One region of the Arthrobacter sp. AB6 genome, then DNA from elsewhere that is predicted to be linked to it. Evidence: riboswitches for the same ligand, from Rfam matches in the RefSeq annotation. Region 1 holds a riboswitch; each other region holds the start of a gene.
The links. A riboswitch is a leader RNA that binds a small molecule or an ion and turns the genes downstream of it on or off. The one in region 1 is predicted to bind S-adenosylmethionine.
Positions count from the first base shown of each region.

Region 1 (3,864 bases):
GCCGGTCAACGTCGCGGACGATATCCGCGCGCGAAGCGCTGGCCACAGCAAAGCCTTCGGTTCGGTCAAAGTTACAGCGGAAATCGCCGGCCAGGCATGGCAAACCTCGCTCTTCGCGGATACCAAGACCGGCACGTACCTTTTGCCCGTCAAAAAGGACATCAGGGACAAGGCAATGATTAGCGCCGGTGACGAAGTAGCCGTCCACCTTTCCCTGCATAACCTTTGAGGCCCGGGCCGCGGCTCGGCCCGGGTGCCGCAGCCGGACTGCTAGATCTGCTTCAGCGCCTGCTCCAGGTCGCCAATCAGATCGTCCACGTCCTCCAGCCCCACCGAAAGCCGCACCACGCCGTCGCTCAAGCCAATGGCGGCCCGGCCCTCAGGTCCCATCGCCCGGTGCGTGGTGGTGGCAGGGTGCGTGATGAGCGACTTGGCGTCGCCCAGGTTGTTGGAGATGTCGATGATCCGCAGGCCGTCCAGCAGCGCAAACGCCGCCTCCTTGCCCGAGCGCCCGCCGGAGGGGGCGAGTTCCAAGGTGAGGACCGTTCCGCCGGCGCTCATCTGCTTTGCGGCCAGCTCGTACTGCGGGTGCGACTTCAGGAGCGGGTACTTCACCCAGCTGACGGCAGGCTGTTCCTCCAGCCATTCCGCGAGGCGCAGGGCTGACGCCGAGGAGTGGTTGACGCGCAGCGCCATGGTCTCGAGGCCCTTGGTCAGGACCCAGGCGTTGAACGCGGACAGCGCCGGTCCGGTGTGGCGCATCAGCTGCTTCACCGGCCCGTCAATAAACTCCTTGGTGCCCAGGATGGCGCCGCCCAGCACCCGGCCCTGGCCGTCAATGTGCTTGGTTCCCGAGTAGACAACCACGTCGGCGCCTAACTGTCCGCACCGCTGCAGCAGGGGTGTGGCAAAGACGTTGTCGACGACGACGGTGGCCCCTGCCGCATGCGCCAGGTCGCTGACCGCAGCGATGTCCACGATCTCCTGCATCGGATTGGACGGCGATTCGAAGAAGACGGCGGCGGTGGGCTGGGAGAGGGCCTCGCGCCACTGTTCCAGGTCCGGACCGTCCACGAAGACGGTCTCCACGCCCCAGCGCGGAAGGATTTCGTTGAGGATCACGAAGCAGGAGCCGAACAGCGAACGAGCCGCAACCACGCGGTCCCCGGCAGCCAGCAGCGCACCCAAGGCGGTGAACACCGCGGACATGCCGGACGCCGTCGCAAAGCACGCCTCCGTGCCTTCCAGGAGGCGGAGCCGCTCCTGGAACGTGGCCACGGAGGGGTTGCCGTAGCGCGAGTAGACAAAGCGTTCGTCCTCGCCCGTGAAGGCCCGCTCCGCAGCGGCGGCGGATTCGTATACAAAACCGGAGTTCAGGAAGACAGCCTCGCTGGTTTCCTGGAAGTTGGTGCGGTCCAGCCCGCCGCGGACGGCCTGGGTGTCGGGGCTCCAGCCGGCGGCGTCTTCGTTGAAGGTCACTAGTTCTTTCCCAGGTTGGTCGGCAGGCCGCGGTTCTTCCAGCCGTTGACGGTACGTTCTCCGTAACGGTCCGGCTCGCCCTCAAAGCCCTCCAGGACGTTGTAGGAGGTGAAGCCGGCCTGCGTGGCGGCCATTGCGGCCGCGATGGAACGCTGGCCGGAACGGCACAGGAACACCAGTTCGGTCGACTTGTCCTCGGGCGCCTGCCGGCTAAGGTCGGTGATGAAGTCAGGGTTGGGGATTCCGCCCGGGAAGGTCCACTGGATGAACAGCGGATCGTTCTCGGTGGCCTTGGTGTCAGGAATGCCGATGTGGGCCCATTCGCCCTCCGTGCGCACGTCCACCAGGATGGCGCCCTGCTCGAGCTTTTCCCAGGCCTCCTGCGGGGTCAGGTCTCCGGCGTAGCTCATGCGTGGCCCTCGCCGTCGAAGTCGAGGTCATCGCCGGTGGACTCGAGGTCGTCAACAGCGTCCGCCACGGCAGCGTCCGCGGAAGCGATGGCTGAGGGCAGGACCACCGCCTGCGCCACGATCACACTGCTGCCGTTGAAGGTTGCCGCCGGGCTGCCGTGCAGGACATAGCCTTCCGCCAGCGCGGCGGAGATCCGCTCGCAAAAGGCCCGGTCATCCGGCCCGCTGATGAGGCGGTACGACAATTTCTCTTCAGGGGCAGGTGCGTCAGACACGACGGATCTCCTTCTCTCACGCTTGCAGCTCGAATGGGTCGATATGCCGAGTGTTCACCTGAGGCACCCCGCCGCGAAAGGAGGGTTGCCGACCGGCCAGTCAGGGCTTGGCGCCGGTACTCATTACTCCCCAAGAACGTAACACTTGCCGCCCGGCCCCGCACCGCCGCCGTCGTCATGTTGCGTAACTGAAGTACCCAGGGCGCCGCAGTGGAGCCTGGCCGCCGTCCGGCATCTTCATCCAAAGTACGACGGCGGCTCCTCCTTGGGTGTCAGGGCACCGTGCGGGACCTGGGGGAGCGGCAGCATCAGTTGATGTAGCAGTAGGTGCCGCGCCCAAAAGGACGCGCCCAAAAGGAACGGCGTGGACGCCGTGCCCCAAGGCACGTGGTCCACGCCGGATTCGTTTCGACGCTGGTGCTTAGACGAGGCCGGGGTAGCTGGCCAGGATGTAGTCGGCAGCAGCGGGGCCTTTCATGCGCAGCCCTTTGCGGCCGTGCCTGATGCGGCAGTTCATGGCTATCCAGAAATCGGACTCGGGGCCGGGCTGCTGCTGGTTGATGAAGCACCAGCTGGTGTACAGGCCATAAAGGCGGTCCCGGTCGAGGGTGGCGTCGGAGGCCTGGTCAATGTAGGTGGCTTCTTTGAGAAAGAGATCGAACTGCGAATGCGCCATGACGGCTTCCCTTCGCTACGTGCGGTGGTGCCGCCGTTCGGCTACAGCAGCGGACCTCAATGCCGTGCACGGGGCATCGAGTGTTGAGAATGCCCGCGGAAATCAGGGGCTAGGTGAAATCAAGGGCTACGGGGCGGTGTCACGGCCGCATCTACAATGTAGACTTTACTCGTAGACAACCAATTCGGCAAGCGAATGGATTACCTCTTCGGGTAAGAGGGCTTGCTGCCTTCCAGGACGGAAATCATGGCCTCCCCGAAAACCCAGTCCCCCGCCGGGCCGGCCCAAAAGCAAAAGCTGAGCAGGCAGCTCGTGCTGACCAAGGCGCTCGAAGTCGTTGACGAGGAAGGTTTGGAGGCGCTGACCATGCGCCGCCTTGGCCAGGAGTTGGGCCGGGACCCAATGAGCCTTTACCGCTATGCGGAGAACCGCGCCGCACTGCTGGACGGCGTCACCGAACTGGTGCTCAACGAACTCACTATCCACCCCGAAGATCCCGATTGGAAAGCCCAGCTGCGCCGCATCGCGCACGACCTTCGGAACCTTGCGCTCCAGCACCCCAATGTGGTGCCGCTGCTCGTGACCAGGCCGCTCTCCACCCCGCTGGGGCTGCGGCCGCTGGGCACGCTCCGTCCTCTCGAACAGATCCTGTCCCTGCTGATTGGGGCAGGGTTCAGCCCGGCGGATGCCCTCCACGTCTACCGCGCTTACTACGGCTTCCTCTACGGCCACATCCTGAATGAGCTGCAGGAATTCGTTGTGGACCCGGAGGAAAACGAAGTGCTACTGCGGCTGGGACTGCACCGGTTGCCTGCCAAGGAGTTCCCGCGGCTGCGTGCGCTGGCCCCCGCCCTGGCGGACTACGAAGGATCCGCGGAACTCGACCAAGGGCTGAGTATCCTGCTCTCCGGCCTTGAAGCCCAACTGTCCCTTCAGGACGCCTAGCCAGCCGGCTAGCCCGCCGTCGGGGCAGGCGTTCCGGTCGGGTTATTCGAACGAGGCCCGCCGCTTGTCCTGTTGCCGC
Region 1 is NZ_JAUZVL010000003.1:275,047-278,910, reverse strand. Features, by position in the region: gene Q9R30_RS04040 (DUF1905 domain-containing protein) at 1-229, shown strand, start outside; gene Q9R30_RS04035 (O-succinylhomoserine sulfhydrylase) at 271-1,479, opposite strand; gene Q9R30_RS04030 (rhodanese-like domain-containing protein) at 1,479-1,889, opposite strand; gene Q9R30_RS04025 (DUF1737 domain-containing protein) at 1,886-2,164, opposite strand; SAM riboswitch class IV at 2,178-2,292, opposite strand; gene Q9R30_RS04020 (hypothetical protein) at 2,586-2,840, opposite strand; gene Q9R30_RS04015 (TetR/AcrR family transcriptional regulator C-terminal domain-containing protein) at 3,087-3,785, shown strand; gene Q9R30_RS04010 (pyridoxamine 5'-phosphate oxidase family protein) at 3,828-3,864, opposite strand, start outside.

Region 2 (3,864 bases), on a different contig from region 1:
CACTTTGGCACGGCTGGTGAAAATCCAAAACCGCAAGACGCTCCTGCGGCGCAGCGCTGACGATACGGATCCGGTGGAACGTGCCGTGGTGGCCAATGCTGACCAGCTGGTCATTGTGGTGGCGGCTGCCAACCCCGAGCCGCGGACGGGCTTCATCGACCGCGCCCTGGTGGCCGCCTACGACGCCGGTATCGAGCCGATCCTGCTGGTCACCAAGGCGGACATCAAGGATCCCGCGGAGCTGCTGGCCAACTACACCCACCTGGACTTCCCGGTGATCATCAGCCGGACTGCGGATGCGCAGGCCTCGGGCGTGGACGCCCGTTCCGACGACGGCCTGTCCGCCCGCCTGGACAGGACCGCCGTCGCGGAGCTCCGGACCTACCTCGACGGGAAAGTAACAGTCATGCTGGGGCATTCCGGCGTAGGCAAGTCAACCATGGTGAATGCGCTGACCGGAGCCGAACGGGCCACCGGCGGGGTGAACGCCGTAACCGGCCGGGGAAGGCATACATCGTCGTCCGCCCTCGCCCTGCGCCTCGCGGACGCGCCTTCGGGCAGCTGGATCATCGACACCCCCGGCATCCGCTCCTTCGGCCTGGCCCACGTGGACCCGGACCGGATCCTGCGTTCGTTCCCGGACCTCTCCCCCGGCACGGATGACTGCGAGCGCGGCTGCAAGCACACAGCCATCGCCGTGGACTGCGGGCTGGATGCATGGGTAGCGGGGGGCCATGCCGGGCCCACCGGTGCAGCACGGCTGGCCTCCCTGCGGCGGCTGCTGGGGACGGACCCACGAATGGAAGCCCAGGAGGCCAAGGAGCTGGGCAGCGTCAACTGACAGGGCCGGGTTCCCGGCAGAACGGCGCGCAGACGGTAGTTTGGAACCATGATCCAACCCGCTTCGAGCTACAACGATGACCTGCGCCTGGCCCACGTCCTGGCCGACTCTGTGGACGACCAGACAATGAGCCGCTTCAAGGCGCTGGACCTCCACATCGAGACCAAGCCGGACCTGACGCCGGTCACCGATGCGGACAAGGCGGCCGAGGAAGCCATCCGCGGCCAGCTCTCCCGCTCCCGTCCGCGCGATGCCGTACTCGGCGAGGAGTTCGGCAGCACCGGCCATGGCGCGCGGCGGTGGATCATCGATCCCATCGACGGCACCAAGAATTTTGTCCGCGGCGTTCCGGTCTGGGCCACCCTGATCGCCCTCGTGGACGAAGGCGAGCCGGTGGTGGGCGTAGTGAGTGCCCCCGCACTGGGCAAGCGCTGGTGGGCGGCCAAGGGCATGGGCGCCTATATGGGACGTTCCCTGGCAGCCGCAACCCGGCTCCGGGTATCCAACGTCTCCAGACTGTCCGACGCTTCCCTTTCGTACTCGAGCCTTGGCGGCTGGAAGGAGCGCGGGAACCTCAACGAATTCCTGGGCCTCACGGAGGACGTGTGGCGTACCAGGGCGTTCGGGGACTTCTGGTCGTACTGCATGGTGGCGGAGGGCTCGGTGGATATCGCCTGCGAGCCCGAACTGAACCTCTACGACATGGCCGCCCTGGTGCCCATCGTGGTTGAAGCGGGCGGCCGGTTCACATCGCTGGAAGGCGAGGACGGCCCGTTCGGCGGCAACGCACTGGCCACGAATTCCATCCTGCACTCGGAGGTGCTGCGCCGGTTGAACCCGGACCTGGACGACCTCCTCTGACCCTCCTCTTCCGAACAATCAACGGCGGGCACCTCCGAAAGGAGGCGTCCGCCGTCGTTATCTTCGGCTAATGCAGCCCTTTTCAAGTGCACGTAACAAAGCCCTTAACATTCCGGCGGGCTTTTAGCCTGCACAGGCTATGTTCTACGCTCTTAAGCAGGTCACGAGTGCCAGCGCTAAACCCCGGTTTGCTGGCCGGCAACCCTCCATTCGCGGTGGGGTGCCCCGGGTGACGACCAGGCCGGTCCGGAACGGATGCGGCAAGCGCGGATTCCCCCAGCGGAGTCCTGTTTCAAAGTGAGGTCTCTGTGACAACAGCCACCGTCTCCCCCAACGCCGCAATCCAGCCTGAAGCCGCAGCACAGCCCGGACCGGAAGCCCGCTTCGACCAGCACCATGCAGCAGCCGGCCGTCCCCTGGCGGCAGTCACCGGCGCGGAAATCCAGGCTCCCCTGATCCATGGCGGGCACGTGCGGTACGCGAACCTGGACTACGGCGCGTCCGCGCCGGCGCTCTCCGTAGTGTCCGCCTACCTCAACGAAATCCTGCCGTTCTACGCGAGCGTGCACCGCGGAGCGGGCTACGCCTCCCAGATCAGCACCTCGGTCTACGAGAATGCCCGTGCGATCGTCCGGGAGTTCGTGGGCGGCCGCCCGGACGATTCTGTGATCTTCACCCGGAACACCACCGACTCCCTCAACCTGCTGGCCGGCTGCCTGCCCGGCACGGACGGCCAGGCCGACGGCGACGTCCTGTACCTCGACATTGAGCACCACGCCAACCTGCTGCCATGGCAGGGTGTCCCCCACCGCAGCATCGTGGCGGCCGATACCATCGCAGGGACCGTTGAGGCCGTGCGTGCCGAACTGCAGCACGGCGGCGTAAGCCTGCTCGCCGTCACCGGCGCGTCCAACGTCACGGGCGAAATCCTTCCCATCCGTGCCCTCGCCGCACTCGCCCACGAGCACGGCGCGCGCATCGTCGTGGACGCGGCGCAGCTGGCGCCGCACCGCCGCATTGACATCACCGCTGACGACGTCGACTACATCGCCTTCTCGGGGCACAAGCTCTACGCGCCTTTTGGGGCCGGCGTGCTGGTGGGGCGGCCGGACTGGCTCGACGCCGGAACACCGCACCTGGCCGGCGGCGGCGCCGTCAAGGAGGCAAGGCTCGACGGCGTCAGCTGGGCAACGGGTCCGGCCCGCCACGAGGGCGGATCACCGAACGTACTGGGAGCGGCTACCCTGGCCCGTGCGACGCAGGTCATCGCTGCGCTGGACCAGGACCGCTGGCACGCACACGAATCAGCCATCCGTTCCTACCTGGTGGAAGGCCTGCAGGGAATCGACGGCGTGACTGTCCACCAGATCTTCAAGGACACGAACCCGGATACCGACACCATCGGGGTGGTCAACTTCTCGGTGGAAGGATACGACGCCGGACTCGTGGCGGCGTACCTGTCAGCAGAGCATGGCGTGGGCCTGCGCGACGGCCGCTTCTGCGCCCACCCGCTGCTGAAGCGGCTGGGCCTGCCGTCCGGTTCCCTCCGTGCCAGCTTCGGCGTGGGATCCCGGCTTGACGATGCCCAGCGGCTCCTGGCAGGAATCCGTGAGCTGCGGAGCAAGGGGCTCGGCTGGGACTATGTGGTGGATGCGGGCCGCTGGGTTCCCGCCAACGACAACCGCACATACCCGCATTGGGCTCCCAACACGCCGGGAACGGCCGGCGCCGCCCCCTGCATCGACGACTGACCTGCGGCACGACTGAAGGCGGCCATCCGCGACACCGGCGCGGGTGCGGTAAATTCGGAAGGTAGCAACGAGACCTGACGAAGGAGGCCACGCGTGGCACGGGGTGGCCCCAAGCTGGATCATGGCCGACGCCGGGAACTGGGCCAAAGCTTCCAGGATGGCGGCAAGCATTACCAGCAGGTGCGGCCCGGATATCCCCCGGAGACCGCCCAGTGGCTGGTCCCGCAGGGCGCCCGCGATGCGCTCGATGTTGGTGCCGGCACCGGCAAGTTCACTGAACTGCTGCTGGACCTTGGTCTCTCTGTCACCGCGGTGGACCCCTCAGCCGACATGCTCGGGCAACTGGCGGAACACTATCCCGGCGCCGCGGCTGTCCTGGGCACCGCGGAGGCCACCGGCCTGCCTGATTCA
Region 2 is NZ_JAUZVL010000011.1:30,963-34,826, reverse strand. Features, by position in the region: gene Q9R30_RS10660 (ribosome small subunit-dependent GTPase A) at 1-841, shown strand, start outside; gene hisN (histidinol-phosphatase) at 890-1,702, shown strand; SAM riboswitch class IV at 1,862-1,975, shown strand; gene Q9R30_RS10650 (aminotransferase class V-fold PLP-dependent enzyme) at 2,011-3,453, shown strand; gene Q9R30_RS10645 (class I SAM-dependent methyltransferase) at 3,547-3,864, shown strand, end outside.
Region 2: another riboswitch for S-adenosylmethionine. It lies ahead of Q9R30_RS10650 (aminotransferase class V-fold PLP-dependent enzyme); the one in region 1 lies ahead of Q9R30_RS04025 (DUF1737 domain-containing protein).

Region 3 (3,864 bases), on a different contig from region 1:
TCGGCCAACCGGGCTTCCGCTACCGTGCTGTCCCGCAGGGTCACGAGTGGAAAGCGCGAACCCCAGGGCGTTCCGTCCGGCGCGGGCGAGGACGGACCGGTGGACCCGTAGCAGCCTCCCACTATGTTGATGGACACCACGAAGAACTTGTCCGTGTCCACTGGCGCGCCGGGGCCGGCCAGCTGTTCCCACCAGCCTTCTTCGTCCGTGTCGCCGCGGGTCACGTGGGTGCTGCCGGTCAGGGCGTGTTCGATCAGGATGGCGTTGCTGCCGTCCTCGTTCAGGGTTCCCCATGTCTCGTATGCGAGGACGACGTCCGGCAGGTAGCCGCCGGCCTCGAGCTGCAGTCCCCCGATGGAGGCATAGCGGACAATCCCATGTTCGGGAACGGTAGTACGGGCGACGGTAACCGTCATGGCAAGACCTCTTCTACGCGCTTGCCCGCCGTCGAATGACCGGCAGGCCAGGTCTTCACCCGGGGCACCCCACCGCGGAAGGAGGGTTGCCGGCCAGCAAGCCGGGGCTGTCACTGGCACTCATGACCTGGTTCGAGTGTACGAAACAGCCCCTGCCTGCCGCCAAGAGTGTGACTGGTTGTGACTTCCCCGGCTTGCCGCCGTGCTGGGCGGCCGGGTGCTGCTAGGCTCCGGTTGCCTCCTTGGCAGCACGGAAGCCGGCTTCCAGGTCCGCCAGGATGTCGTCAATGTGCTCGATCCCCACCGACAGCCGCACCAGGCCCGGAGTGACCCCGGCCACCACCTGCTGCTCCGGAGAGAGCTGGCTGTGGGTGGTCGACGCCGGGTGGATCACCAGGGAGCGGACGTCGCCGATGTTTGCCACGTGGGAGTGCAGTTCCAGCGCGTCCACGAATCGTTTGCCGGCTTCGGCTCCGCCGGCGAGGTTGAACGACACAATCGCGCCGGTGCCCCTGGGCCCGTACTTGCGGCCCCGCTCGTACCACCGGCTGGAGGGCAGGCCGGCGTAGGCGACGGACTCGACGTCGTCACGCCCTTCCAGCCACCGCGCCACTTCGAGGGCGTTGGCAACGTGACGTTCCACCCGAAGGCTCAAGGTTTCCAGGCCCTGGGCGATCAGGAAGGCGTTGAAGGGCGACACTGCCGAGCCCAGGTCGCGGAGAAGCTGGACGCGGGCCTTCAGGATGTAGGAGAGGTTGGCGCCCAGGGCCCCGTCCTTGCCAAGGTCCCGGGCATACACCAGTCCGTTGTACGTGGGGTCGGGGGTGTTGAAGCCCGGGAATTTGGCAGGGTCCTGGCCGAAGTCGAACTTTCCGGAGTCCACGATCACCCCGGCGATCGCGGACCCGTGGCCGCCCAAGTACTTCGTAGCCGAGTGGACCACGATGTCCGCTCCCCATTCCAGGGGCCGGATCAGGTACGGGGTGGACAGGGTGTTGTCCACGATCAGGGGCACGCCGGCATCATGGGCGATGCCTGACACGCCCTCGATGTCCAGGACGTCCTGGCGGGGATTGGACACCGCTTCGGCGAAGAACAGCTTGGTGTTTGGCCGGACCGCGTCACGCCACTGGTCCAGATTGTCCGGGTCCGCCACGAAGGTCACGGAGATTCCGAACTTCTTCAGGGTGTGGGCGAAAAGATTGTACGTTCCGCCGTACAGGCTGGGGCTGGCAACGATGTGGTCCCCCGCCTCGGCGATATTAAGGACAGCCAAGGTCTCGGCTGCCTGTCCTGAACTCAGCAGGAGTGCTCCCAACCCGCCTTCAAGGCTCGCGATCCGCTGTTCCACGGCGTCCTGGGTGGGATTGCCGATGCGGGTGTAGATCGGCGCCAGTTCAGCAAGGGCAAAGCGGTTGGCGGCGCTTTCCGCACTGGGGAACACGAAGGACGTGGTCTGGTAGATAGGGAGCGCACGGGCGCCGGTGGCACTGTCCGGCTCCTGCCCTGCGTGGATCTGGCGGGTTTCAAAAGACCATCCGTTGGACAACTAAGGCTCCTTTGACATGGGCCCGGCATGCTGGAAGCGTCGCGGGCCGCGCTTGCCGCCCGGCCGTTGCCGGACAGCCAGGTCCTCACCCGGGGCACCCCACCGCGGATGGAGGGTTGCCGGCCAGCGAGCCGGGGCTTGGCGCTGGCACTCATGACCTGAGCCCAGTGTAGGAACAGCTCGCACCGACGTCACGAGTATGACTGGGTGTGACTTCCGCACGGGGTCAAACCAAGAAAATCAACTGCCTTCCTCAGATTTGCGCAAGGTCCCCGCAGGATCTCTTGAGGTTTGGCGTCCGCCGCCTCCGCTTCCGATAGATTGAGCTTCGGAATCTTCACTAGCCTGTTTCTCTATTCAGAGAAGGAACAAAATTCAATTGCCCCAGCCCTTTCTCCTGGCTCGCCACGCATTCCTTTCGTCTGTCGCGCTTTGCCTCATCAGCCTGGCAGGTGGGATCGTGGCGCCGCCCGTGGCAGCCGCGACCCCGACAGCCCCCCACGAAAGTGACAGCGGGCGCTACATCGTCCGATTCGCTTCTGGAACTGATGTCCGTGGTGAGGCGCGGACCCTGCGGGCCCAGGGAATCGAAGTGAGCCGCACCTTCGAAACGGCATTCCAGGGGGCTGCTGTCCGGGCGACACCAGGGCAGGCCGCCGCTGTTGCGCGTTCCGGACGGGCTGTGGCCGTGGAACCTGACCACATCATCAAAGTCTCCGAGACACAGCTAGACGCTCCCTGGGGACTTGACCGCGCCGACCAGCAGGCACTTCCCCTCTCCGGGACGTATACGCCCCCTGCCACCGGACTGGGTGTCAGCGTCTACGTAGTGGACACCGGGGTCCTTGCCTCACACGTCGACTTTGGCGGCCGGGTTGCAGCAGGATGGAGTGCAATGGCTGATGGACTGGGATCAGGCGACTGCAACGGCCACGGAACGCACGTTGCAGGAACCGTCGCTGGCCATGTCTATGGTGTCGCAAAATCGGCCACCGTCATTCCGGTGCGGGCACTCGCCTGCGACGGCTCAGGCCTCTACTCGGACGTAATCGCAGGCCTGGAGTGGATTGTAGGACAGCACCGGGAGGGAGCTCCCGCCGTGGTCAACCTCAGCATCGGCGGGCCAGCCAGCAGTACGCTCGACGCGGCGGTCCAAGCTGTCATTAAGGACGGGGTCTCCGCGGTCGTCGCTGCGGGGAACAGAGCCACCGATGCCTGCTCCGCATCCCCGGCCCGCACGCCAGATGCGGTAACGGTGGCAGCCAGCGATACATCCGACAGGCACGCCCCATTCTCCAACCATGGAAGCTGCGTGGATCTCTACGCTCCGGGGGTGGGCATCAAAGCTGCTTGGCACACCTCCCCTAATAGCACGGCTGCGCTTAGCGGAACATCTATGGCTACACCGCATGTGGCTGGCGCGGCAGCACTTCTGTTGTCCGGAAACCCACGGCTGACTCCTGCACAAGTGGCTGAGGCAGTCATCGCCTCAGCTACAATGAGTCGCATTGCTGGAACCAGTCTCGGAACGCCAAACCGTTTGCTGCATATCGCACCAGCGGTCGAGAGCAACATCACGTCCGGTGCGGGCAGCTTCTCGTCCCAGATACCTTTCAGGCAGCTAGACACCCGCAACGGTACCGGAGGAACCACCGGCCTCGTCGCCCCCGGCGCCACAATCCGCGTGCCCGTAACCGGACGCGGCGGCATCCCGGCCACCGGAGTGTCAGCCATCGCAGTCAACGTCACCGTCACTTCCCCAACCAGCGTCGGAAACATCACCGTCCACGCCGGCGGCACAACCGCCCCCGGGACCTCCAACCTGAACTTCACCCCCGGCCAAACCACCCCCAACCTCGTCATCAGCCCCGTAGGCACCGACGGAACCATCGCACTGAC
Region 3 is NZ_JAUZVL010000004.1:91,965-95,828, reverse strand. Features, by position in the region: gene Q9R30_RS04405 (homoserine O-acetyltransferase) at 1-416, opposite strand, end outside; SAM riboswitch class IV at 429-544, opposite strand; gene Q9R30_RS04400 (bifunctional o-acetylhomoserine/o-acetylserine sulfhydrylase) at 640-1,965, opposite strand; SAM riboswitch class IV at 2,009-2,124, opposite strand; gene Q9R30_RS04395 (S8 family peptidase) at 2,558-3,864, shown strand, end outside.
Region 3: another riboswitch for S-adenosylmethionine. It lies ahead of Q9R30_RS04400 (bifunctional o-acetylhomoserine/o-acetylserine sulfhydrylase); the one in region 1 lies ahead of Q9R30_RS04025 (DUF1737 domain-containing protein).